DNA from 3 places in the Halomonas sp. 111 genome. Region 2 is predicted to be linked to each of the others. Evidence: predicted binding sites of a transcription regulator. Region 2 holds the regulator's gene; each other region holds the start of a gene.
What was found. The regulator LexA, encoded in region 2, represses DNA repair genes until DNA is damaged. The targets are predictions, from matches to a motif close to TACTGTNTANNTANACAGTA.
Positions count from the first base shown of each region.

Region 1: a site for LexA is predicted at 3,673-3,692, ahead of ACT3T7_RS14070 (LexA family protein). Genes of this name have one in related genera too.
Region 3: a site for LexA is predicted at 6,098-6,117, ahead of recN (DNA repair protein RecN). Genes of this name have one in related genera too.

Region 1 is NZ_JBQSYV010000018.1:67,517-75,777, forward strand. It holds gene prmB (50S ribosomal protein L3 N(5)-glutamine methyltransferase) at 1-578, opposite strand, end outside; gene ACT3T7_RS14055 (Smr/MutS family protein) at 773-1,339, shown strand; gene ACT3T7_RS14060 (patatin-like phospholipase family protein) at 1,397-2,419, opposite strand; gene ACT3T7_RS14065 (alpha/beta fold hydrolase) at 2,460-3,359, opposite strand; gene ACT3T7_RS14070 (LexA family protein) at 3,716-4,159, shown strand; gene ACT3T7_RS14075 (Y-family DNA polymerase) at 4,156-5,457, shown strand; gene ACT3T7_RS14080 (sodium-dependent transporter) at 5,634-7,097, opposite strand; gene ACT3T7_RS14085 (YbfB/YjiJ family MFS transporter) at 7,246-8,261, opposite strand, start outside.
Region 2 is NZ_JBQSYV010000026.1:34,733-42,993, reverse strand. It holds gene moaE (molybdopterin synthase catalytic subunit MoaE) at 1-411, shown strand, start outside; gene ACT3T7_RS16710 (ribonuclease J) at 478-2,055, opposite strand; gene purU (formyltetrahydrofolate deformylase) at 2,376-3,230, shown strand; gene lexA (transcriptional repressor LexA) at 3,338-4,015, opposite strand; gene ACT3T7_RS16695 (TetR/AcrR family transcriptional regulator) at 4,280-4,957, shown strand; gene ACT3T7_RS16690 (L,D-transpeptidase family protein) at 4,935-5,462, shown strand; gene nagZ (beta-N-acetylhexosaminidase) at 5,540-6,565, shown strand; gene ACT3T7_RS16680 (hypoxanthine-guanine phosphoribosyltransferase) at 6,608-7,186, shown strand; gene ppsR (posphoenolpyruvate synthetase regulatory kinase/phosphorylase PpsR) at 7,215-8,048, opposite strand.
Region 3 is NZ_JBQSYV010000006.1:106,367-114,627, reverse strand. It holds gene ACT3T7_RS06480 (FecCD family ABC transporter permease) at 1-271, shown strand, start outside; gene ACT3T7_RS06475 (ABC transporter ATP-binding protein) at 265-1,014, shown strand; gene ACT3T7_RS06470 (DMT family transporter) at 992-1,891, opposite strand; gene dnaJ (molecular chaperone DnaJ) at 1,990-3,141, opposite strand; gene dnaK (molecular chaperone DnaK) at 3,253-5,184, opposite strand; gene grpE (nucleotide exchange factor GrpE) at 5,316-5,942, opposite strand; gene recN (DNA repair protein RecN) at 6,165-7,838, shown strand; gene fur (ferric iron uptake transcriptional regulator) at 7,963-8,261, opposite strand, start outside.

The DNA.
Region 1 (8,261 bases), on a different contig from region 2:
TCATGGCGGGTAATGTTTTCTCGGGCGACGGCCAGCGCATCCTGGCTGATATCAGCAAGCGTCACTTCGCAGGTAGGCAAATAAAGGCCGGTTGCAATGCCGATACAACCAGAGCCGGTGCATAAATCCAGCACGCTCTCCGGCGGCTCTTCCGGGAACCAGGCCGAAAAACCGTCTTCGATCAGCTCGGCAATCGGCGAGCGCGGAATCAGCACTCGCTCATCAACATTGAAGGGGTGACCTGCAAAAAAGGCCTCACCCAGCAGGTACGGCAATGGCTGGCGGCTGGTTACCCGCTTCCGGGTCAGGGCGATAATACGCTGGCGCTCAACAGGCAAAAGCCGTGCTTCCAAAACGGCGGGGTCGACGTTCCAGGGCAGATGAAGTGCCCCCAGGCAGAGCGCAACGGCTTCATCCCAGGCAGACTCGGTGCCGTGGCCATAGTGCAGTCCGGCCAGATAGAACTCGCTGGATACCCAGCGCAGATAGTCGCGTAGTGTAAAAAGATCGCTCACCAACGCCGTATCCGGCAACGAAAGGGTTGAGTGAGAGGTCTCAGCATTGAGGTGCGTGGTCACAGCGACTCCTGATAAACGAAAACCATCCATGCAGCCACATGCGGCTACACTCATTGATAAAGAAAAGATTGTACCTGTAAAGATTGTACCTTTGACGCCGCCCGGTTCACAGCGCCGCTCAGCTCGCTATACTGTCGGCACTTTATATGCTTTCTTGTTTTACTCTTTCTTCCTTTTCACACTTTGAGCTTGATATGACGCGACGCCACCTGCCCAACGATGACGATATCAGCGCTTTTCGCCAGGCGCTGCAAGCAGCAGGCGTACGCCGTATTGCACATAATCAAGCCGACCCCGGCAAGCCCAAGCGCAATGATGAAGCCCAACAGGCACGGCGTAATGCGGCGGTTCAAAACAGCACAGTACAAGCCAGCGGCCGCACATCGGATGGCCGGGTCGAGGCCGTGCGTCCGTCTGAGTACCTTGAGTTTAGCGTGCCCGATTTACCCTGGCGTACCTTCAGCCAGTTAAAGCGTGGCCAAACCGAGTGGCAGGCGGGGCTTGACCTGCACGGCTACACGCTTGAAGAAGCCCGCGCGGAGCTTGAAAGCTTCTTGCGCGATGCATCAAGCCAAGGGCTGCGCTGCGTGCTGGTGGTTCACGGCAAGGCGTGGGGCACCACTTCAGATTTTCCGGTGCTTAAGAGCCACACCAATACCTGGTTACGCGAATGGCCGGGGGTGCTGGCCTTTTGCTCGGCCATTGATATTGATGGCGGCACCGGAGCAGTCTATATATTGCTGCGTAAGCGCGGGGCGTAACGCCGCTCAACCGCTCTCTTCACTGCTCTACTGGCACTTTTCCAGTGGCTCGCTGCCTCACTCTGTCGCATCCGAGGCAATGCTGGGCATGCGCCGCTCCAGCGCCTCATCGGCCAAGTGCCGCCCCAGACGGATCAAGTCTTTGGCGCGATGAAACTCATACGTACTGCATACTGTCTTGGGAATCTCGATCAATATATCGGGCGGATAACCGGCAATTTTGTATTTTGCCAGGGCCGCTTGGGTAATATCAAACGACTCTAAAATCATATCGAGCTTGCTCCACTCGCGCTTGCCTCGCGTCTCAACACTCTCTTCAGCGCCAGCTTCCACGCCGCTGTCTTCTTCACTGCTGCCAAGCCCCTCCCATAAACGCAGGGTGGCTTGGCGCACGTCGCTCATCCAGCCGCCAATTTTTTCATCCCGGTCACGCTCTTGCGCCGTTCGGCTGTCATTTTCCTCGTGCTCACGGGGCAGGAGTTCCTCCAACGACACCGGCTGCGGGCTATGTGCCGTTACGTTAATCGCAATTACCAGATCTGCTTCGTGGGCAGAAATAACCGGCATGATAGGCAGCGGATTAAGCAGCCCGCCATCGACCAACACCTGGTCGCCAACATTGACCGGCGTAATGACGCCTGGAATGGCGATAGAGGCGCGAATGGCGCGCAGTAACGGGCCATTTTGAAACCACACTTCGCGCTGGCGAACCAGGTCAGTCGCCACCGTTGTCACCGGAATAGGCAAATCCTCAATGAGCACATCGCCTACCAACGCTTCCAACTTGCTCATCACCTTATTGGCACGCATGGCACCCATCGGGCTCCAGGTCACATCCACCAGCTTTAGCACATCCAGATAATCGAGATTACAGACCCACTCGCGATACTCGGGCAGTTTGCCAGAAGCGTAGATGCCACCAATCAGCGCGCCCATGGAGCATCCCGCCACTGAAATAATCTCAAAGCCTCGTGCTTCCAGGGCTTCAATGACACCGATATGGGCATAACCGCGCGCCCCGCCACTGCCCAACACCAAAGCCACTTTTTTCCCGCTACCCGCGTGCGTCAGTTGATTCATTGGCTATTCCTATTGCTCTTGAGCCGACCGTATAACCGCTTTACACGGCTGCCTCCCAGTGGGCGGTGGCGAGTTCCGCCACAGCGGCAACCGCTTTAGATTCCAAATGCAGATGATGCCCGCCAGGCAACACATGGCGGGTCAGATCATTAACCGCCAAGCGCGCCTGCTCGGCCCAGGCACGCTTTCCTAAAATACCCTGCTCGCCTTCAATCAGTAGTACCGGCGCCTGAATACACGCTAACAGAGCCAGTACCTGCTCAGGGGTAAAGCGCACCAGAGAGGGTTTTAGCAGTCGACTATCCGTACGCATTTGTAGATAGCCATCGGCAGTTGCTTGCGTATTACGCTCAACCAACGGCATCGCCGTTACGCTATCCAGCGTGGTGACGCCACCGGCTACCCGCGCGGCAACCGCACTTTCGATATCAGCATAGCGTGGTGGGCGGGAAAGCGGGCGACGATGGGCAATAAGTCCTTTGCGCAACTGGCTGGCAGTTTCTTCCGCAGGCGTATTCAACGCCCCCAGCCCGTCAATCAAGGTTAACCGGGCAATACGCTCTGGCATAGCGGCGGCCAGTAGGCAGGCAACCGCCGCGCCCATGGAGTGGGCCAGTAAAGAAGCCTGTTCAATACCCAGCGCGTCCAGCGCATCAAGCACGTCGTGGCAGTAATCCCACAACGCATAGTCGCTTCCGAAAGCGGCATGCTGGGAGTGCCCATGGCCACGAAAATCAATGGCTACCACGCGGATATCCAGCGCATCTGCCAAAAGCGGTGCCAAGCGGCTAAAGCTTGCCGCGTTATCCAGCCAGCCGTGTAGCGCCAGCCAGACAGGTGCATCCACGCGGCCCCAGCCCAGTGCGGCCAAGCGCCCTTGCGCAAGCACCAGCGGTTGCGCGGAGTGTCGAGACGCGGGTTGGAGGGTCGGTTCACACATAGGTTGTTTTCCTGATGAAGCGGCCATCTCGTTGGCAAATAACGCGACGCCTTTAATGTTCCTGAAGTAAGCGTTCAGGCAATGTCTGGATGACGATATCAGTAACAAACGTTACCATGCCAAGCGCAATTCTTCTGTCGCTTTTACCCAACTCTTGCTAATGGTGCTGCCATGAAACCACGCCGCGATACACGCGCCCGTAACCTTGTTTTTTTTATTGCTGTTGTTAGTGCCATCGTCGTGGGGTTGTGGCTAGCGCGCTAGGCTTGCCTAATCGCCGCTCAACGCTTGCAATTTAAACCTCACGAATAAATACTGTATATACATACACATCACATTCAGTGAGGATGCCGACGATGTCGTTGCCTCCATCGACGCTCGTGCCCACCTTGCCGTTAACTTCTCAGCCGTTGCCTTTTTCATCGTTACAAGGCCGTGCGGGCTTTAGCGGCTTTCCATCACCAGCGCAGGATTACGAACCGCGTACGCTCGATCTCAATACGCGGCTAATTAAAAACCCTACCCAAACGTTCTACCTTTCCGCCGCTGGTGACAGCATGGAAGGTTGGGGGATTTTTGATGGCGACCTGCTGGTCGTTGACCGCAGCATTAAGCCTCGGCTAGGGCACATTCTGGTTGCCATGTTTGAAGAGGAAGTGCTGATTAAGCGCTACGCCCTCTACCAAAATACGCCGCACCTCTGCTCTGCGCATCCTCACTACCCGCCGCTTCCTTTGGAAGGCACCGAGTGCCAGCTATGGGGAGTAGTGCGTGCCGTCATTCATGAGTATGTCCGATGATCGGTCTGGTCGATGCCAACAACTTTTACGTCAGCTGTGAGCGTGTGTTTGATCCTGCGCTGGAAGGCAAACCGGTTGGTGTTATGTCGAACAACGACGGCTGTATCATCGCCCGCTCTGCCGAGATGAAAGCTATGGACATCCCCATGGGCATGCCATCGTTTAAGCTCGAAAGCCTGCGTAAGCGTGGTGACATTTACCTCAAGTCATCCAACTATGAGCTGTATGGCGATATGTCGGCCAGGCTGTGCCAGCTACTGCGCGATACCTGCCCAGCCGTGTCGCCGTACTCCATTGATGAAATGTTTATTTACCTGGAGGCGTTCAGCAACCAGCAGTGCCAAACCCTGGGCGAATGGCTGCGTCGGCGGATTCGGCGTCATTTAGGCCTGCCGGTATGCGTCGGGCTGGCCCCTACGCATACGCTGGCCAAGCTTGCCAACCACTTGGCCAAGCAGGCGACTCACTATCAAGGCGTGTGCCTGCTGACGGGAAAAGATGCGGCAACGACCGCCCTGCTTAAACAGACACCGGTGGGCAGCGTATGGGGCGTTGGGCGCCGGATTGCTGAGCGGTTAGCGATCAGTAATATTAATACCGCCTGGGACTTGCGTGAGGCTGACCTTCGGCTACTGCGCAAACATTTTTCGGTAGTGCTGGCCCGCACGGCGCTGGAGCTGCGCGGTACGCCCTGCCTGCAGATGAATGCGCTGGATCAACCGCGCCACCGCATTATGACGTCGCGCTCATTCGGCCAATCAACCGGCAGTAAAACAGAAGTACATAACGCGTTACGCCAACATGCCCAGCGCAGCGCCGAAAAACTCCGTCAGCAGCGCAGCCTCACGCGAGCCGTGATGATTTTTTTAAACACCAACCGCCACCGCCGAGACCAACCCCAGTATTTTCCTCACGCCATGGTGCCCCTGCCCTCACCCAGCGATGATACGCGCACAATTCTTGAGGCCGTTCACCAAGGGGTTGAACAAGTTTATCGGTCAGGCTACCAATTTATGAAAGCGGGTGTGATGCTGCTGGATCTAGTTGATGCCGAGCAGCACCAACTCTCGTTGCTACATCAACCGCCGCAGAACCGATACCCTTACTTAATGGCCACCCTGGATAATATCAATCAGCGCATGGGGCAAGGCACCATCAGCTTTGGCATGACGGATGCCGATGCCGCCTGGCAGCTACGCTGCGGGCACCGCTCAGGCCGCTACACCACACGCTGGGACGAGTTGATGCAGGCAGGCACCCATCCTGGTGCTATCAAGCAATCTGCTTTACGCAAGTAACCGCTGTGATCTCAACTACTGTCTCAACTACGATCTCAGGAAGAGACTCAAATCACCCTTACCAGCGGGGCTTACCACAGGCGGGAACGCTTCAAGGGAAGTCTATGCACATTGCCAAACGCCGCTGGATGAGCCGTCACTCATTGCTCAGCAGCAGCGTTGGCTGGGAGAATCCGTTAGCGTGTCGTTAACGCCTGACGCAGGCGAGGACTCAACCACTCGCCCAGCGCCATCATGATCAGCAGGATAGCCAACAACCACGGCCAATGAACTGAAAAGGTAACGGTAAACAGCCCTAATGCATCAGCGAAAATAACCAAAATACCCAGCGGGCTAACATAACGCACCATGGCAAGCCATAGCGTATAGGGCAGGGGCGAGAGTCCTAGCTCGTCGCGGAACGTTTCACTCTTCAGGACAAAGCCTGCCAGTATGACGGTGCCTAACCCACCCAATGGCATCATCCAGCGTGAAGTGATGTAGTCCAGCCAGTCAAAGAAGGTCTTGCCTGCCAACGTCCAATCAGCACCCAGGTTAAAGGAGAGCATGGCAGCGGTACTAATCAGCCAAAGCACGACCCCCGTGCTCCACGCAGCACTGCGGCGTGAGAACCCTTTGTTGTCGCAGAGCCAGGAAACGGTCGCCTCAACCATCGAAATGGACGATGTCAGCGCGGCCATGGAGAGCATGGCGAAAAACAGAATCCCAAACAGCGTACCCAGCGGCATGGCTTGGAACGCCAGCGGCAAGCTCATAAAGATAAGCCCGGGGCCTTCACCTGGGTCCATGCCATTGGCAAAAATTACCGGGAAGATCGCCAGCCCCGCCATCAAGGCAACGGCCGTATCGGCAATGGCAACGCTAATGGTGGTGCGCCCAATGGAGGCGCCTTTGGGCAGGTAACTTCCGTAGGTAAGAATGGCACCCGAGGCAAGCGATAAGGTAAAGAACGCATGGCCAAGCGCGGCCAACATCCCTTCACTCGAGAGACTCCCCGCCTTAAAGGAGAACAAAAAGCGTACCGCATCACCAAAGCCACCAGAAAACATGCCGTACACAATCAGCAGTATCAGCATGATAACCAGGCCTGGCATCATCCAACTGACGTTTTTCTCGATCCCCTCCTGAACGCCTTTGCCCACAATAATCATGGTCACCAGCGTAACAAGCGTGCTCCAGAAGCCCAGACTGAACGGGTTGGCGTTGTTTTCCCCAAAAACGGCGGCCATGTCGTCAACGCTGGTGCCCACCAGGCCACCGGTTAACATCTTCCACAGATAAGAAAACGACCAGCCTGCCACGACCACGTAGAACGATAGAATCAAAAAGCCGCACAGCATGGCCATCCAGCCAAGCAGCGACCACGCCGATGAGCGACCGGACTCGTTAACCACTCGACGAATCGCATCAATGGGGCTGCCGCGCCCGCGCCGCCCGAAAGCGATTTCGCTCATCATTACCGGCACGCCCACCGCAAAAATGCACGCCAGATAGACAAGCACAAACGCGCCACCGCCATACTCGCCGGTGATATACGGGAATTTCCAGATGTTGCCCAGCCCTACCGCCGAACCGGTAGCGGCGAGCACGAACCCCCAGCGGCCCAGCCACTGGATGCGAGGTTGCTCGGAAGACGCCATGACTATCCTTCTGGTGTAAAAAAAGCGTTTATCCTAGAGGATTTCGGCTCAAAAGCACAAAACTCGTTAACTCTTTTCTGAAAACGACCGCCCGACGCCCCTGGCTTCTTCCCGGCCTGCCCCATTCGCTCATCACTTAGCGCTTCAATTAGCGCATTACAGACAGCGCTTTCGCCTCGGCATCCAGCCGCTGAGCAGTTTGGTCCACGCATCGCAGCCACACCAATAGCACCGCCCCCAACGTGACAAAGCCACCGGCCAGCCAAAGGCCCACGGTATAGTGGCCCGAAGCCTCAGCCAGCACGCCGGTTAAGGCGGGTGCAAAGATCTGCGCGGCGCCATACGCCAGCGTCATTTGGCCCATTAAACGCGCAGGGCTTGCCGGGTAAAGCCTGCCAGCCATGGTCAGCACCAAACTCACGCAGCCTAGAAAAGTGCCGCCGTATAGCACCGCGCTGAGCAACACCACCACCAGGTTTGAGGAGATAGCAGGCAATACAATTCCCACGGTCTGGATCGACATGGCCATCACCAGCGCCCCCAAATAGCCCATCCTCCGCGCCACCAAATCCCACAGCATAACGGCAGGTGCGGCCGCTAAACCGACCACAGCAAACGTCCAGTTACCCGCGCCCGCAAGCAGCGGCTCGCGCTCCACGATGGTGACAATAAACGTGGCGTTAATCACATAGCCATACCCGGCACAAAAATAGGCAGGCAACATTAAGCGCATAAAGGTACGCGAAGGCGGCATGGCGGCAGGCAACTCACCTTGACGAGCACCGGGAGCCGGTTTTACAGGGCGAGGCAGCCAGCGCCAAGCGGGTATCAGCAGCACAGCGCCCAATACGCCAAAAATCCACCACTGGCTTTGCCAGTCAAGCGAGAACGCCAGCATTAACTCTACCGCCACAGCAGCCAGTACAATGCCTAACCCCAGCCCCGCAAAATGAATCCCCAGCTCTCCCCGCTGGTGATGGTTCATCAACCAGTGAAGGATCAGCCCAGACGCCAAAAGCATGGCCGCACTGCTGGAAAGCCCCGCCAAAAAACGCAGCGCCGCCCATAGCCAAAAGTTCTCCGTAAGTGCCATGCCCACGGTTGTCAGCACCGCCAGTACCAGGCCAATACGGTAAAGCGTGTCTTTGATGTAAATACTGCGAA
Region 2 (8,261 bases):
GATGGCTATGCGTCGACGCTCGCCCAGCGAACCGATATTGGCGCGGTTGTCAGTTTTACAGGGTTGGTTCGGGACTTTAACGAGTCGCCTGATGTCACCGGGCTTACCCTGGAACATTACCCCGGTATGACAGAGCGGACGCTGGAGCAGATAGGCGAACAGGCGTGGCAGCGCTGGGCGCTTCAAGCGGTTTATATTGTTCATCGGGTGGGCTACCTGGCGCCGGGGGACCCCATCGTTAGGGTGCTGGTGGCGAGCGCTCACCGGCGCGAAGCATTTGAAGCGTGTGACTTTATTATGGATTTTTTAAAAACCCAAGCGCCGTTCTGGAAAAAGGAGCATTCCACTCAGGGTGAGTATTGGGTGAAAGAGCGCGCTACCGATTGGCAAGATGCCGAGCGCTGGTCATAAGGCTATTACAGTGCCCGCCTGGCGAGTGCGCTGCGTTCTACAGGATTCGGTTACGCCTCGTTGCGTTTATAGAGGCGCTTCCGCAGCCATTATTTGTAAGTGGACCTCAGGCATGTGCTGCATGTGGTCCGCCAACCAATGAATCAAGCGTGGCTGTAGCGCAAGGCGCAAATCAGCCAGCGTATCCGCTTTAATCTCCTCCAGCTGATTGTCCAGCCATTCGCTAAAGCTATCTTCGTCGAGCGGGCTGGCGCTACTGCTATCCAGCATCAAGCGACCGATGCGCCACCATCCGGTATCGCTGGCCGCGACAGGCAGGGCGAGAAATAAACTGCCTCGGCGCGTCGTGGTTTTGGTGGCCTCCAGGCCCGGATGCGGTACAACGCTATTTTGATTAACGATACAGGGCGGTTGAGGGTGGCGGGCTTCGCAGCGCAGTCCCAAGTGGTCCATAACGATCATGTCGCCATTAACGGGTGCTAAAGGTGCGCTGATGCCCAAGGAGTCTGCAATCGCTTGGTGGGCCTGCTGGTGGCGCGCTTCGCCGTGCACGGGGATCAAATATTTGGGCCTGATCCACTGGTAGAATGTGATGAGTTCTTCTTGCGCAGGGTGGCCTGTGGCGTGCAGCTCTGGATGATTAACCTCATCAAAGATCGTGACCCCAAGTTGGACCAAGCGTTTTTTGAGCTGCTCAATGGGGCGTTCATTGCCGGGGATAGCTTTGGCAGAGAAAATGACGTTATCGCCAGGCTCAAGGTCAATAAACGGGTGGCGCCCTTGGGCGAGTCGTTGCAGTGCTGCACGAGGCTCACCCTGGCTACCTGTGGCGATAATCACCACTTCATCGGGGGGCAAATAGCCCAAATCATGAGGGGGGACAAGCGCTGGGAAGTCATCCATGTAGCCAAGTCCGCGTGCAATGCTCACCATGCGCTCCATGGATCGCCCCATCAAACTGACCCGACGGCCGCATTGATGAGCCGCCCGGCCAATGGCCAGTACGCGTGCCAGGTTGCTTGCAAAACAGGAGACCACGACGCGGCCTTTGCATTCCTTCAGGCTTTTAGCCAGCGCTTTAGCCACATCGCCTTCACTGCTGGAGTGGCCAGGCAGAGGGGCATTGGTTGAATCACCTACTACTAAATCAATCGGGGCAAGCGCTCGAAAGTGCGCCGCGTTAATGGGCGTGCCAATCAACGGCTCTGGGTCCAGCTTCCAATCCCCTGTGTGCATTATGCGGTAATCGCCCATCACGATGACCAGCGCGCAGCTTTCAGGGATCGAATGGGTAACCGGCAAATAGCGCACCGAAAAGGGTGCCGTTTCCATTGCTTCGCCCGGCTCGATAATCTTAATCGCGGCGCTACTTAGCTGGTGTTCAGCGAATTTTGCACGTAAGAGACCTGCCGCAAGCGGGGTGGCATAGATAGGGCAGTTCCACTTGGGCCATAACCAGGCAACCGCGCCAATGTGATCTTCATGTCCATGCGTTATAAATAACGCTTGGGGCGTTATGTTCAGTGCCTCGGCGGTGCCCAGGTTAGGTACTTGAAGGGGCGAGTTAGGCAAATCCTGGCGAATCATCATGCCGCAGTCGACCGCGATCCAGTGATCGTCGTATCCATACAGCGTTAGATTCATGCCGATTTCACCACACCCACCCAGCGGCAGTAGGCGCAGAGGTGGGCGGCGGCGAGGACGAAGTTGAACGCGTGGTGGATGCATCGGTTATGAAAAGCCTAAAAAGTAATGCCTTAACTATACGGGAAGGCAGGGGCGGCTAACAATGACCCCCGACATTAGATAACGGTGCTTCGTTAATAGGGTTCCGGTACACTAGGCAGCCGTTATTTACGGCGTCGCTATTTAGCCGCTGTTTGCGGCGCCGTTGCACTATGCCAATAGACGATACCAATAGTGGTTTGTCATTTGTATTTCGTAGGTCGTCAAGAGTACTTCACATGTCTCATTATTACCGTTTAGTCGTTTCCTGCCCCGATCAGGTGGGTATTGTTGCCCGTGTGTCTGGATTTATTGCTCAACAAGGCGGCTCTATCACCGAGGCCAGTCAGCATTCTGACTTGCAAACGGGCCGCTTTTTTATGCGTTATGAGATATTGGCCGATTCGCTTGGCATGTCCGTTGAAACATTACGCAGCGCCTTTGAGCCAATTGCTCAAGAGTTTTCCATGCAGTGGGCGCTAATGGATACTCAAAAGCGTCGGCGCGTCATCCTCATGGTCTCCCGTGAGTCTCACTGCCTGGTGGATTTACTTTACCGTTGGCAGGCAGGTGAGCTGGATTGTGATATCGCCGGTGTGATTTCTAATCACGAAGACATGCGCTCAATCGCTGAGTGGTACGGTATTCCTTATCACCATGTGCCGGTGGACCCGAATAATAAGGAAGAGTCGTTTACTCAGGTGCAGGAGCTTATTGATAACGCGCGAGCGGACTGTATTGTATTGGCGCGCTATATGCAGATCCTGCCCCCGTCGTTGTGTGAGCGCTATGCTGGGCAGGTAATTAATATTCACCACAGCTTCTTGCCTTCATTTGCCGGTGCCAAGCCTTACCATCAGGCTTATGAACGTGGCGTAAAACTAATTGGCGCGACGTGCCACTACGTGACGGAAGAGTTGGATGCCGGGCCGATTATTGAGCAGGATATTCATCGCGTGAGCCATTGCCATACGCCAACCGACCTGGTTCGCTTTGGGCGCGATGTAGAAAAAGCCGTATTGGCGCGAGGCCTGCGCTGGCATCTGGAGGACCGCGTTTTGATCCACGGCAATAAGACCGTTGTCTTTAGCTAAGCGTTTTTAAAACTGTTTAAGCTGAACCAGTAACAAAACAAGGGGGTGGTCATGAAAATGGCCACCCCCTTGATGCTTTTAAAATCCAATTTCACGCAAACGGCTTATTAGCCTAGTGCTTGGCCATTACCGCCACGGATGACGCCTACACCTACGCCTTCAATATCCAGGGATTGGGTTCGCAGGTCGATTTCAATCGGTGCAAAATCAGCGTTTTCCGCAATCAGCATGACCTGATGCCCTTGGCGTTGAAAGCGTTTTACGGTGACTTCATCTTCCAGCCGCGCAACGACGATTTGCCCATCACGTACACGGTCAGTGCGGTGCACCGCCAGTAAATCGCCTTCCAGGATGCCCACATCCTTCATGGATAAACCGCGTACCCGCAGGAGGTAGTCGGCTTTAGGGGTGAAATATTCTGCGGGTAGCGGGCAGTAACGGTCGATATGCTCCGCTGCAAGGATCGGACTGCCAGCGGCCACTTCACCGATGACTGGCAAGCCCATCGGCGGAAGATCATTGCTGTTGGCTGCAACGGTGGCGGGTAATTCGCTAACGTCCTGAGCTTCCTGGTTGGGGAGGCGAATCCCCCGCGACGTATTGCGAATAATCCGGATAACGCCTTTACGCTCAAGAGCACGTAGATGCTCTTCAGCGGCATTGGGGGATTTAAAGCCCAAGGCCTTGGCAATTTCGGCGCGGGTGGGAGGGTAGCCGAATTCACCCATGGTTTTTACTATAAAATCAAAAACATGTTGCTGACGTGCTGTGAGTGGCCGCGACATACCAAACTCCATAAACAATAAAAGACAGTCGGTATCTGTCTGCTTGATCAGTATGTGTTTAAGTATACAGTATGTTGCTCTATCCAGTACATGGTTAAAAAAGCAGCTTGTTAAAACACTGTCTGTGAGCGGTAAGACGTTTGAATTAACGCTAATGCGCAGGGTAGCCAAATAAAAAAACGGTGAATAAGGGTGATTGAGCCTGATTAAGATATGACTTACTATTCTGGCATGTTTTAAACACTCGTTTCTCCGGAGGCCATAATGGCACAATCTGACACGGTGTCACGCATTCTGGATACCGCTGAGGTGCTGTTTGCAGAGCGTGGCTTTGCTGAAACGTCACTGCGTAACATTACCAGTAAAGCGCGAGTAAACCTGGCGGCTGTTAATTATCATTTTGGTTCCAAGAAAGCCCTTATCCAAGCCGTATTCTCACGCTATCTAGACCCGTTTACTCAGCGTTTTCATGGTGCGCTCGATGAGCTTGAAGCCCACTATGCCGATCGCGCCATCCCCCTGGAAGAGCTACTTGAAACAATGGCCACCACGGTGCTGGCAGTGCCTGCTGAACGGGATAGCTTGAAAGTCTTCATGCGCTTATTGGGGTTAGCCTATAGCCAAGCGCAGGGGCATTTACGGCGCCATATTCAAGAGCAATATGGGGATGTGTTTACCCGCTTTACCGGGCTTGTGCGTAAGGCGACTCCTGATTTACCCGATGCCGAGCGTTTTTGGCGGCTGCACTTTATGTTGGGTACGGTTATCTTCACCTTGTCGGGGCTGGATGCGCTACGTGATATCGCCTCCAAGGATTATCAGGAGCAGGTGACTGTGCGTGATTTAGTGCGACGCTTGCGCCCTGTGGTCGTTGCCGCCATGAATGCTCCACTGCCGCAAGAGGTTGAAGGAGCGCAGCATGCGAACGCCCCTGTTAGCTGAGTTGCCACCTGAAAAAGACGGCTGGATCGAAATTGATACCGGCGCACAAATCCTGCGCTGGTGGCAGGGTCAAACACCAGACTTTGAGTGCGCTATCTCTACTGGACGCGCTGGCGTTGGCCAGCAAGAAGGAAGTAGCCAAACGCCGCATGGCTGGCACTATGTTCGCGCGGCAATTGGCCACGAACAGCCGGTCAATGCGGTATTTAGAGGCAGGCGTTTTACCGGTGAAATTTTCTCAAGTGACTTGGCCGACGCTCATCCGACACGTGATTGGATTTTGACGCGTATTTTATGGCTGTGTGGGTTAGAGCGAGGATTTAACCGTGCAGGCACGGTCGACTCTCAGCGCCGCTATATTTATGTACACGGAACGCCGCCCGATCAACCGATGGGCAAACCTGCTTCACATGGCTGTGTTCGTATGCGAAACGAGGACCTGCTTTATATCTTTGAGCGCGCCGTGCCTGGAACGCCTGTTTGGCTACATGGCAGCCATCTGTAATGGCCTTACGCAGAGGCTTTTTTGACTCTGTGCGTTGATCGTCTAAAATCATCGGCCCTTTTGTTGGATCCCTGCTAATGACTCAACCTATTGGCCCGGTCATGCTCGACCTGGAAGGGCCTGAATTATCCAATGCTGAAAAGCGCTTGCTGCTTGAACCTGCTGTCGGTGGCGTGATTTTGTTTGCCCGTAATGTGGAAGACGCCTATCAGGTGCGCAAGCTGTGTAGCGATATAAGGCGTATACGGGGCGATCTTTTATTGGCGGTTGACCAAGAGGGTGGCCGCGTACAGCGTATCAAAAAAGGGCTTACCCGCTTACCGGCCATGGCCCGGGTTGGCGAGCGTTATGCTCAAGACCCTGAAGAAGGCCGCTCTCTCGCCATAGACGCAGGTTGGTTGCTTGGCATGGAAATGGCCGCCTGTGGGCTGGATTTAAGCTTTGCACCAGTGCTTGATGTGGATAGCGGAGTTTCTAGCGTCATCGGCGACCGTAGTTTCAGTGGTGACCCTGAGCACGTTGCTCAATTAGGCGCCGCTTTTGTTGAGGGCTTACATCAGGCGGGCATGGGCGCTGTGGGTAAACACTTCCCTGGTCACGGCGGCGTAGCCGCGGATTCCCATGTCGCACTGCCCATTGATGAGCGTTCAATGGAGGCAATTAAACAGCGTGACCTTGTCCCCTTTGAACAGCTAGCCTCCCAGCTGGATGGCATTATGCCCGCGCATGTCATTTATCGAGCGTTTGATACACGCCCGGCGGGCTTTTCGCCCAGTTGGTTGGGGATGCTGCGTGAATCGCTGGGCTTTAAAGGCTGTATTTTTTCAGATGATTTAAGTATGGCAGGTGCTCACGAAGCGGGCTCGCCACGCGAGCGTGCCGCTGCTGCACTCGCCGCTGGCTGCGATATGTTGTTGGTGTGTAACGACCGTGCCGCTGCGCTTGAGGTCGTTGAAGCCAGCCAGGGCATCGCCAATAAGCGCCCTGCGAAACTCCGCTATGGCCGTGCACGACCTGATTTGGATGCGCTGAGCGCGCTGGGGCGTTGGCGACGTACGCATGCCAGGCTAGAAGCGCTGGCGGACTTCCCTAACCCCACCTGATTTTTCTTTTCGCAATATTGCTACATTTTTGGGAGTTACCCCATGTCCAAATTGGATAAAGAAGCGCTTGAGTCATTGGACTCAATGCGCCAGCTAATGGAAACAGCAGACTGCCTGATCTCTCAGGAAGAAGTCGAGCGGGCGCTGGATCGCATGGCGGAGGCCATTACTGAAGACCTGGGGGACAAACTGCCGGTTTTTTATTGTGTGATGAACGGTGGCTTGATTACGACCGGGCATCTGCTGACCCGATTGGGGTTTCCGCTGGAAGTGGACTATTTGCATGCCACGCGTTATCGCAACGAGCTGCGCGGTGGCGAGCTTTTCTGGCGTGTGTCGCCTGAAATTCCCATGGCCGGGCGCCACGTCGTCATCGTGGATGACATTTTGGATGAAGGATCGACGCTCGCCGCAATTCTTGCTTACTGTAAAGAAGCTCAGGCAGCCAGCGTTACGACTGCCGTCCTAGTGGATAAGCAACATAACCGCAAAGCGGTGCCGGGCTTGAAAGCTGATTACTGCAGCCTGGAAGTCGCGGACCGCTATGTGTTCGGTTTTGGTATGGACTACAAAGGCTACTGGCGTAACGCCCCAGGTATCTTCGCCCCCAAAGGCATGTAATTTTTAGCGTTGTACATTTAGTGCTGGTTTAGCGGGGGGAGAAGCGCCTCGCTAAGCCTGTCTCGGCAATCATTCGTGTCGAAATTTCTTCTACTGAAAAGCGCGTCGCATCAATAAACGGAATATGCATAATCCGGTAAAGCGCTTCGGCCTGTTCGACTTCCTGCAGACACTGATCCATTGAGCTATAGCGGCTGTTCGGCCGACGCTCATTGCGTATGGCGGATAGCCTGCGAGCATCAATAGTCAACCCAAACAACTTGCGCTGGTGCGGTGCTAACACCTTGGGCAGCTTGAGCGTGCCGTCTTCGTCAAGGTCGTCCTCGGTAAGCGGGTAGTTAGCCGCTCTAATGCCAAACTGAAGCGCTAAATAAAGCGATGTGGGTGTTTTGCCACAGCGCGATACGCCCACTAAAATAATATCGGCTTTGTCATATTGATGCGTACGGGCGCCATCGTCGTTATCGAGTGCGAAGTGTACCGAATGAATCCGGTCCATATAGACGTCGTCACTGCCAATCGAGTGAGTTCTTCCCACGCTGTAAGAAGAGTGGGTGCCTAATTCCTGCTCCAAGGGTTTCAAAAAGGTAGAAAAGATATCCACCTTGAAGCCCGGCGCTTGGCGAATTACATCGCGTATCTGCTGGTCAACGATGGTATCGATAATGATCGGTTGTTGCTCATCTCGAGCGGCAGTGGATTCAATAACCCGGGCAAGCGCTTCGGCTTTTTCAAGCGTATCGATATAAGGCTTGGTCAGCATGTTGATCTCAATATCGCTGAATTGAGCCAACAGGCTGCGACCCAGGCTCTCGGCCGTAATACCGGTACCATCGGAAATAAAGAAAGCTGTCCGCTTCATAATCACGCCCGTCAATTAAATAATAGATACGCTATTGTGTGCCGAGCGTTCGCTAAGCACAACGCCCCAGGCGACTACATAAACTGCCCGTATACGCCTTATGTTGTAAAAATCCTCCACTCCCTTCGCTATTAGACCAATGGCGAATAGGGTGGCACGGTGATAGGGTGACACGATCAATGATTGGCGATCTAAAAGATTGCATCAACGTCT
Region 3 (8,261 bases), on a different contig from region 2:
GCTGCTTGCCGCAGTGGCCGTGGCGTTTGTGGGCACTATCGGTTTTATCGGCCTGGTAGGACCGCATATTGCGCGCATCCTGCTGGGTGAAGATCAACGCTTCTTCCTGCCGGGTTCAGCACTTTGCGGTGCACTGATTCTTTCGGTGGGCTCGGTGATCTCCAAGATTATTATTCCAGGCACGATTATTCCCATCGGCATTATCACATCGCTGGTGGGCATTCCCTTCTTCCTGTTTCTGGTGCTCAACCACAAGAAGGCTTCATGGTAACCCTACAGCTAACCCGCGTTTCGGCCCACTACGGGCGCCGCTCAATTCTGGAAGATATCACGACACCCTGCTTTCAAGGCGGCCAAGTCGTTGCTCTGCTGGGCCCTAACGCCGCCGGAAAATCGACGCTTTTCAGGCGTATTCTAGGCCTGCTGAAAGGCGAAGGTCACGTCGCTATTCGCCATACAAGCGCCGAGCGCCCGGTGGCCTATATGCCCCAGGACACCGGCGCCAAAGCGGTGTTGACGGTTTATGAGTCGGTGCTGCTCGCACGCATGCAAGGACGCAGCCTGAAAGTGCAGCCAGAGGATCTGGCCCAAGTGGACCGGGCACTTGAAGAGCTTAATATCACGCCACTTGGCGAGCGTGACATTGGCGATTTAAGCGGCGGCCAACGCCAGCTGGTCAGCGCGGCGCAGGCACTGGCACAAGAGCCCGAGATTCTGATGCTGGACGAGCCAACCTCAGCGCTGGATCTTAACCGCCAGATCAATCTGCTAACGGTGTTGCGCCGCTTGGCAGATGAGCGCCAGATGCTGATTCTGGTGGCGCTCCACGATTTAGGCCATGCGCTGCGCTTTACCGATGCCTCCATGGTGCTTGAAAACGGCCGCCTGATCGCATGCGGCCCCACCGAAGAGGTCATTACTCCTGAGCTTTTGCGCCAGGTGTACAAGGTGGCGGCACGTATCGAGCCGTGCTCGAAAGGCCACCCCCAGCTTATCGTCGAAGAAGCTGTCTAAACCGCCGCCCTTCCAGGGCGGCGAGCGCCACCCCACTGAGCATCAAGGGAAGCGCCAGCAAGAAATTACTTGATACCGGAATACCGAACAGCACCCAGTCGGCGGCTACTGGCCAAATCAGTGCAATGTACTCAAACGGTGCTAGCCGCGATGCCTCGGCATAGCGAAGTGCCAGCGTCATGGCAATATGCGCCGCACCACCAAACAGCCCCGAGAGCACCAACAGCCAAAGGGCCTTTGTATCCAGCGCCGACCATCCCAACGGCAGCGTGGCCAGCCCTGCAAGCGCAGACACCAAAATAAAGTAAAAGGCGATAGAAGCTGCTGTTTCAGTACGTGAAATGCGCCTAACGGTAAGCAGCGCCCCTGCCGTTAAAAGTGCGCTTAGCGCGCCCAACACATAGCCGGTCATCAGGCCACTTTCAGAGCTGGCATTAAGGCCTGGCAGCACCAGCACCGCCATACCGGCAAGCGCCAACAAAATAGCCCCAGCGCGATAAAACGAGAACCGCTCACCCAGCAATAGCACCCCGCCCACTGCCATAAACACCGGCGTTAGCTGAGCCAACAGCGTTGCCTCGGCAACGGGCAGCAGTGCGACCGCCGCAAACGAGGCAAACATCGCCGCCGCCCCCAACCCCGAACGCAGCGCATGGCCCAACGGACGACGCGTCGCCAGTCCTCCCGGGAATTCCCGGCGAATCATCAGAAAAACCATAATCGGCAACAGCGCAAACAACGAGCGGAAAAACACCGACTGCCCCACCGGCACGTCATCACTCACCGCTTTAATACACACCAACATGCCGGTAAACAGCAGACCGGAAAGAATTCTGAGCCAAATGCCCAACGTGGGTTTGTCCTGCAAGCTATCCATTACGCTTTATGTTCCTTAAACGTCAAAAACCCCCGGCCTGGGCCGAGGGTCTACGGAACCTAACATTGTACAATTACGTTAGGGCAGTCACACCAATATCAGGACTTCATCTCTTCAAAGAACTTCTTCACGCTGTCGAAGAAGCCAGTTTTCTTGGGTGAGTGGCTATTGCTGCCTTCCAGGCTTTCCTGGAATTTACGCAGCAAATCGCGCTGCTCTTCACCCAGGTTGACCGGGGTTTCGATAACGACTTTGCAGAGCAGGTCGCCCGGCGCACCACCGCGCACTGGTTTGACACCTTTGCCGCGTAGACGGAAGAGTTTGCCGGTTTGCGTCTCCGGTGGAATCTTCAGCTTCACACGGCCATCCAGCGTAGGCACTTCAAGCTCGCCACCCAGGGCTGCATCAACAAAGTTGATCGGTACGTCGCAGTGCAGGTTTTTACCATCGCGCTGGAAGATATGGTGCGCTTTGATAGAAACCTGAACGTAAAGGTCGCCCGCTGGGCCACCATTAACGCCGCTTTCGCCTTCGCCGTTCAGACGAATGCGATCACCGGTATCAACACCCGGTGGAATCTTCACAGAGAGCGTACGCGTTTCACGCACACGGCCTTCGCCGTTACATTTGTGGCACGGCACTTTGATGTGCTGGCCGCTACCGTGACAGGTCGGGCAGGTTTGCTGTACTGCGAAAAAGCCCTGCTGCATACGCACTTGGCCGTGGCCATGACACGTGGGGCAGGTTTCCTTGGAAGAGCCTGGCTCAGCGCCGTCGCCATCACAGCGGTCACACTCAATGTGGCGTGGCACACGGATGTCGACAGTGGTACCGGCTACCGCACTCTCAAGGTCCAACTCCAGGTTGTAGCGAAGGTCGGAGCCACGTGCGGGCGCATTAGGACCACGACGGCGGCCGCCGCCCGCGCCACCGAAAATATCACCAAACACATCGCCGAAGATGTCGCTAAAGTCACCCGCGCCACCGCCACCGAAACCGCCGCCGCCAAAGCCACCGCCCTGGCCATCAACACCGGCATGACCAAACTGGTCGTACGCCGCACGTTTTTCGCCATCGCTAAGCACTTCGTAAGCTTCTGACACTTCGCGGAATTTTTCCGAGGCAGTATCATCGTCCGGGTTTCGATCAGGGTGGAATTTTTGCGCCAGGCGGCGGTAGGCCTTTTTGATCTCTTTCTGATCGGCCCCTTTATCGACACCCAGGACTTCGTAATAATCGCGTTTGGACATGGGTCCTACGCCTCCTGGTTAACTATGCTCTTGATTAGGCGTCTTGACCGCGGAAACAGCAACGCGGGAGTCTCCTCCCGCGTTACCTTCTTCCTTGGTAGAAAGAGGATGTTACGACTGTTTTTTGTCGTCGTTGACTTCTTCGTACTCGGCGTCAACCACGTCATCTTCCTGCTTGGTGCTGGCATCCTCAGCACCTTCATCCGCCTGCTGAGCAGCTTCCGCCTGTTCGGCGTACATCTTCTGCGCCAGCTGACCAGACGCTTCGGTCAGTGCATCCAGTTTCTTCTGGATGTTGTCCGTGTCGTCAGTCTTGACGGCTTCTTCCAGCTCGCTGATGGCGGTTTCGATGGCCTGTTTCTCATCATCCGTCGCTTTGTCGCCCGCTTCTTGAACGGTTTTGCGCGTTGCGTGGATCATGCCGTCGGCCTGGTTACGCAGCTGTACCAACGCTTCGAATTTTTTATCTTCGTCAGCGTGGGCTTCAGCGTCGCGTACCATTTGATCGATCTCTTCATCCGTCAGACCGCTGGACGCTTTAATGACAATCGACTGCTCTTTACCGGTCGCTTTGTCTTTGGCAGAAACGTTCAGAATACCGTTGGCATCCAGGTCAAACGCCACTTCGATCTGCGGAACACCGCGCGGCGCAGGCGGAATATCAGACAAGTCGAAACGACCGAGCGACTTGTTCTGCGTCACTTGCTTACGCTCACCCTGAACGACGTGAATGGTCACGGCCGTCTGGTTGTCATCCGCCGTGGAGAAGGTTTGCGTCTTCTTCGTCGGGATGGTGGTGTTCTTGTCGATCAACGGCGTCATCACGCCACCCATCGTTTCGATACCCAGAGTCAGCGGGGTAACGTCCAACAGCAGTACGTCTTTCACGTCGCCGCCCAGAACGCCACCTTGAATCGCTGCACCTACGGCAACCGCTTCGTCAGGGTTAACGTCTTTACGCGCTTCTTTACCGAAGAAATCAGCGGCTTTCTGCTGCACCATCGGCATACGTGTCTGGCCACCGACCAGGATCACTTCGTCGATTTCAGACGCAGACAGACCCGCATCTTTCAGCGCCATTTTGCAGGGCTCAAGTGAACGCTGAACCAGCTCTTCTACCAGCGATTCCAGCTTGGCACGAGTCACCTTAACGTTAAGGTGTTTCGGGCCAGTGTTGTCAGCCGTGATGTAGGGCAGGTTAACGTCGGTCTGCTGGGCGCTTGAAAGTTCAATTTTGGCTTTTTCAGCGGCTTCTTTCAGACGCTGCATGGCCAGGTTGTCACCTGATAGGTCAATACCGCTGTCAGACTTGAACTGGTCGACCAGGTAGTTGATCAGCGCCAGATCGAAATCTTCACCACCCAGGAAGGTGTCGCCATTGGTGGCGAGTACTTCAAACTGGGTTTCGCCTTCCACGTCGGCAATTTCGATGATCGAGATATCGAACGTACCGCCACCCAAGTCATAAACGGCGATGGTTTTATCACCGCGTGACTTGTCCATACCGTAGGCGAGTGCGGCTGCGGTCGGCTCGTTGATAATACGCTTAACGTCCAGACCCGCGATGCGGCCTGCATCTTTAGTGGCCTGACGCTGGCTGTCGTTGAAGTAAGCCGGTACGGTGATAACCGCTTCCGTTACCGCTTCGCCGAGGTAATCTTCGGCGGTTTTCTTCATTTTCTTCAGCACTTCCGCACTTACTTGTGGCGGCGCCATTTTTTTACCTTTTACTTCTACCCATGCATCGCCATTGTCTGCTTCAGCGATTTTGTAGGGCACCATCTTGATGTCTTTCTGAACAACGTCGTCTTTAAAGCGACGGCCGATCAGACGCTTGATGGCGTAAAGCGTGTTTTCCGGGTTGGTAACGGCTTGGCGCTTGGCTGCCTGGCCTACCAGAGTTTCGCCGTCATCGGTGTAAGCGATGATCGAAGGCGTGGTACGGCCACCTTCAGCATTCTCGATAACTTTAGCACTGTCGCCATCAAGTACTGCCACACAAGAGTTGGTAGTACCCAGGTCAATACCAATAATGCGTCCCATAGCAAAAACCTCGAATTCAGTTGTCTCAATACTTAAAACGTGTGCGGGATTTCCCCGCGGGGTTGACCTTTATCTGGGGGCCGCCAGTGACTTTTCAAGGGCTTTTTTACGCTTTACGTCACTAAATCGGCTTAATTTGCCTTCTGACTGACCACGACCATCGCTGGGCGAACCAAACGACCATTGAGCAAGTAACCTTTCTGCATCACTTCCATTACGGTGTTGGGCTCAAGTTCGGGGTTCGGCACCATCGCCATGGCTTCGTGCACCTGGGGGTCAAAGGGCTCGCCCTGGGGCTCAACGCTTTCAACACCAAACTTATTGAGCACCCCTAGCTGCATGTTGAGCGTCATGGAAACGCCCTCGCGGTGCGCCTCAGAGGCGTCGTCCTGCATGGATTCAAGCGCTTTTTCCAGGCTATCCACCACAGGCAGCAGCTCTTTTACAAATTTTTCCAAGGCAAACTTACGCGCCTTGTCTGCTTCCTGTTCGGCACGGCGGCGAACATTCTGCACTTCAGCGGCGGCGCGCAACGCCTGGTCCTTGGCTTCTGCCAGGTTTTGCTCCAGCTCATTTACCTGAGCGGCGAGTACATCGGCCTCCGGGTCGGCGAAGCTGCCTTCAAGCGGCGCCTCGTCGTTAATCAGGCCTTCCAGCTCCCCATCAATCAAGCGCTCTTCAGACTCTTGGTCCATGTCGGCCTCACGCTGTTGGCGAGCGAGTTCGTCATCTAATGGAGTTTGCGGTTCTTTTGCCATGCCATGCTCCTCAAAAGGGTTCGGGCTTTTTCTGCCCAACACTGCTCATAAAAAGTAATCAATAAATCAGTTTTAAAACAGCCTTAAACACGTATAGAGGCTATATGGGGGCCATAAAAGCCATCTCAAGAGGAGCATTGAAGTCAGTTATCGACTACTGTATAAAACAACATTTATTGGATAAGTATCCAGCTTCTGTGTCGCACCGCCTCAGGAGGCATCATGCTTACTCAGCTAGCGATTCAAGATTACGCCATTGTCGACCGCCTTGAGCTTGACCTGACCCACGGCATGACGGCCATCACGGGGGAAACAGGTGCAGGCAAATCCATTCTTCTAGGCGCACTGGGCCTGTGCCTTGGTGAGCGTGCCGATGCTGGCAGCGTGCGCCACGGCTGCGAGCGCACCGACCTATCGGCGCGTTTCGACATTCAACACCTGCCCGCCGCCGCCGAGTGGCTAACGGCCCGTGAGCTCCCCACCGACGAATGCCTACTGCGCCGTGTAGTGACCGCCAGTGGACGTTCAAAAGCGTGGATTAACGGCCAGCCAGCGACCATTTCGGACTTAAAATCGCTTGGCGAGCAGCTCATTCAAATTCATGGCCAGCATGCCCATCAAGCGTTAATGCGTGAAGAGGTGCACTTGGCCCTGCTGGATGACTATGCCGGGCTACGGGAGGCTCGCCAGCAACTGGCAGAAACCTTCCACGAATGGCGCAATGCGCGACGACGGCTTAAAAAGCTCAGTGAAGAAGGCAGTGAAGTAGAAGCCAAGCGCCAACTGCTACGCTACCAGGTTGAAGAGCTGGACCAGCTGGGCCTGGGCGAAGGCGAACTACAGACGCTTGAAGAGGAGCAATTGACCCTTGCGCATGCCGAAGAGACGCTGCGTGAAACCCAGTTGGCTGCCGACTGCTGCGCCAGCGATGACGGCGGCGCGCTGTCGCTTCTTAATCAAGCTTATGCACACTTAAGCGCCCTACCGGGCAGCGATAAGGGCACACTTGCCAATACGCTCGCCATGCTCAGCGATGCGCGCATTCAGGTGGAAGAGGCCTCAAGCGAGTTGCAGCGCTTTGCCAGCAGCACCGAGCTCGACCCAGAGCGCCTGATGTGGGTGGAGGAGCGCTTGACGGATATACACCGCATTGCGCGCAAGCATCACGTCGCCCCTGAAGAAATTTACGCCCTGCATAGCACCCTTCAACGTGAAGTGGCTCAGTTGGAAGCCAGCGATGAGGACCTTGAAGCGCTGAGTGGGCAAGTCGCTGAGTATCGTGAGCGCTACCGCAGCGAAGCCAAGAAAATCAGCGATACCCGTCAAAAAGCTGCCCTGCGGCTGGGTAAAGAAGTTCAGCAGCAGCTGGCCTTTTTGGCCATGGGTAAGGCCCGCTTTGAAGTGGCCGTTGCTTCGCGTGAAACGCCTACGCCTGAAGGGCTGGATAGCGTACAGTTTTTGATCAGCGCCAACCCAGGCCAGCCTGCTCGCCCGCTCGCCAAAGTTGCCTCTGGGGGTGAGCTTTCACGTATCAGCTTGGCGATTCAGGTGGTGGCCGCCTCGCACTCGACGATTCCAAGCCTGGTGTTTGACGAGGTGGATGTGGGTATTTCAGGTGCCACGGCGGAAATTGTCGGCCAGTTACTGCGCAAGCTAGGTGAGAACGGCCAGGTAATGACCGTGACGCACCTGCCCCAGGTGGCCGCGCAGGCGCATCAGCACCTGCATATTGAAAAGCGTGCCAAGCGGGATACTACGCGTACCTATATGGCCTTGCTGGACGAGCGAGGCCGCATCAGCGAGCTTGCGCGCATGCTAGGCGGAGTCACGCTCTCTGACCAAACACTGGCTCATGCCCAGGAAATGCTGCATGCCAGCCAGCGCCCGCCTCATTAAGAGCTTTCTCAAATCACGGTTTAATTAACGGCTACCACGCAAAATACCCCCATGCTGCTCCCTGTAGTAACAAGGAGCGGCATGAGGGTTTGCATCACGGCCAAAACAGGTTTTGCGGGAAACCCTATTTTTTATTGATCGGCACGTTAACCTGGCGCGTTACGTCCGACCCGCGAGGGCGTACGTAAAGTACCAGAGCGTGATCGACAAGCTCGTAGCCGTGCTCTTCTGCAATTTCTTGCTGGCGCCGTTCAATGATGTCATCAAGAAACTCGATGATTTCACCACTTTCTAAACACACCATATGGTCGTGATGGTCTTCTTGCGTCATCTCAAAGACTGCGTGGCCACCGTCAAAATTATGACGAATTACCAAACCTGCTGATTCAAATTGCGTCAGCACGCGGTAAACGGTTGCCAAGC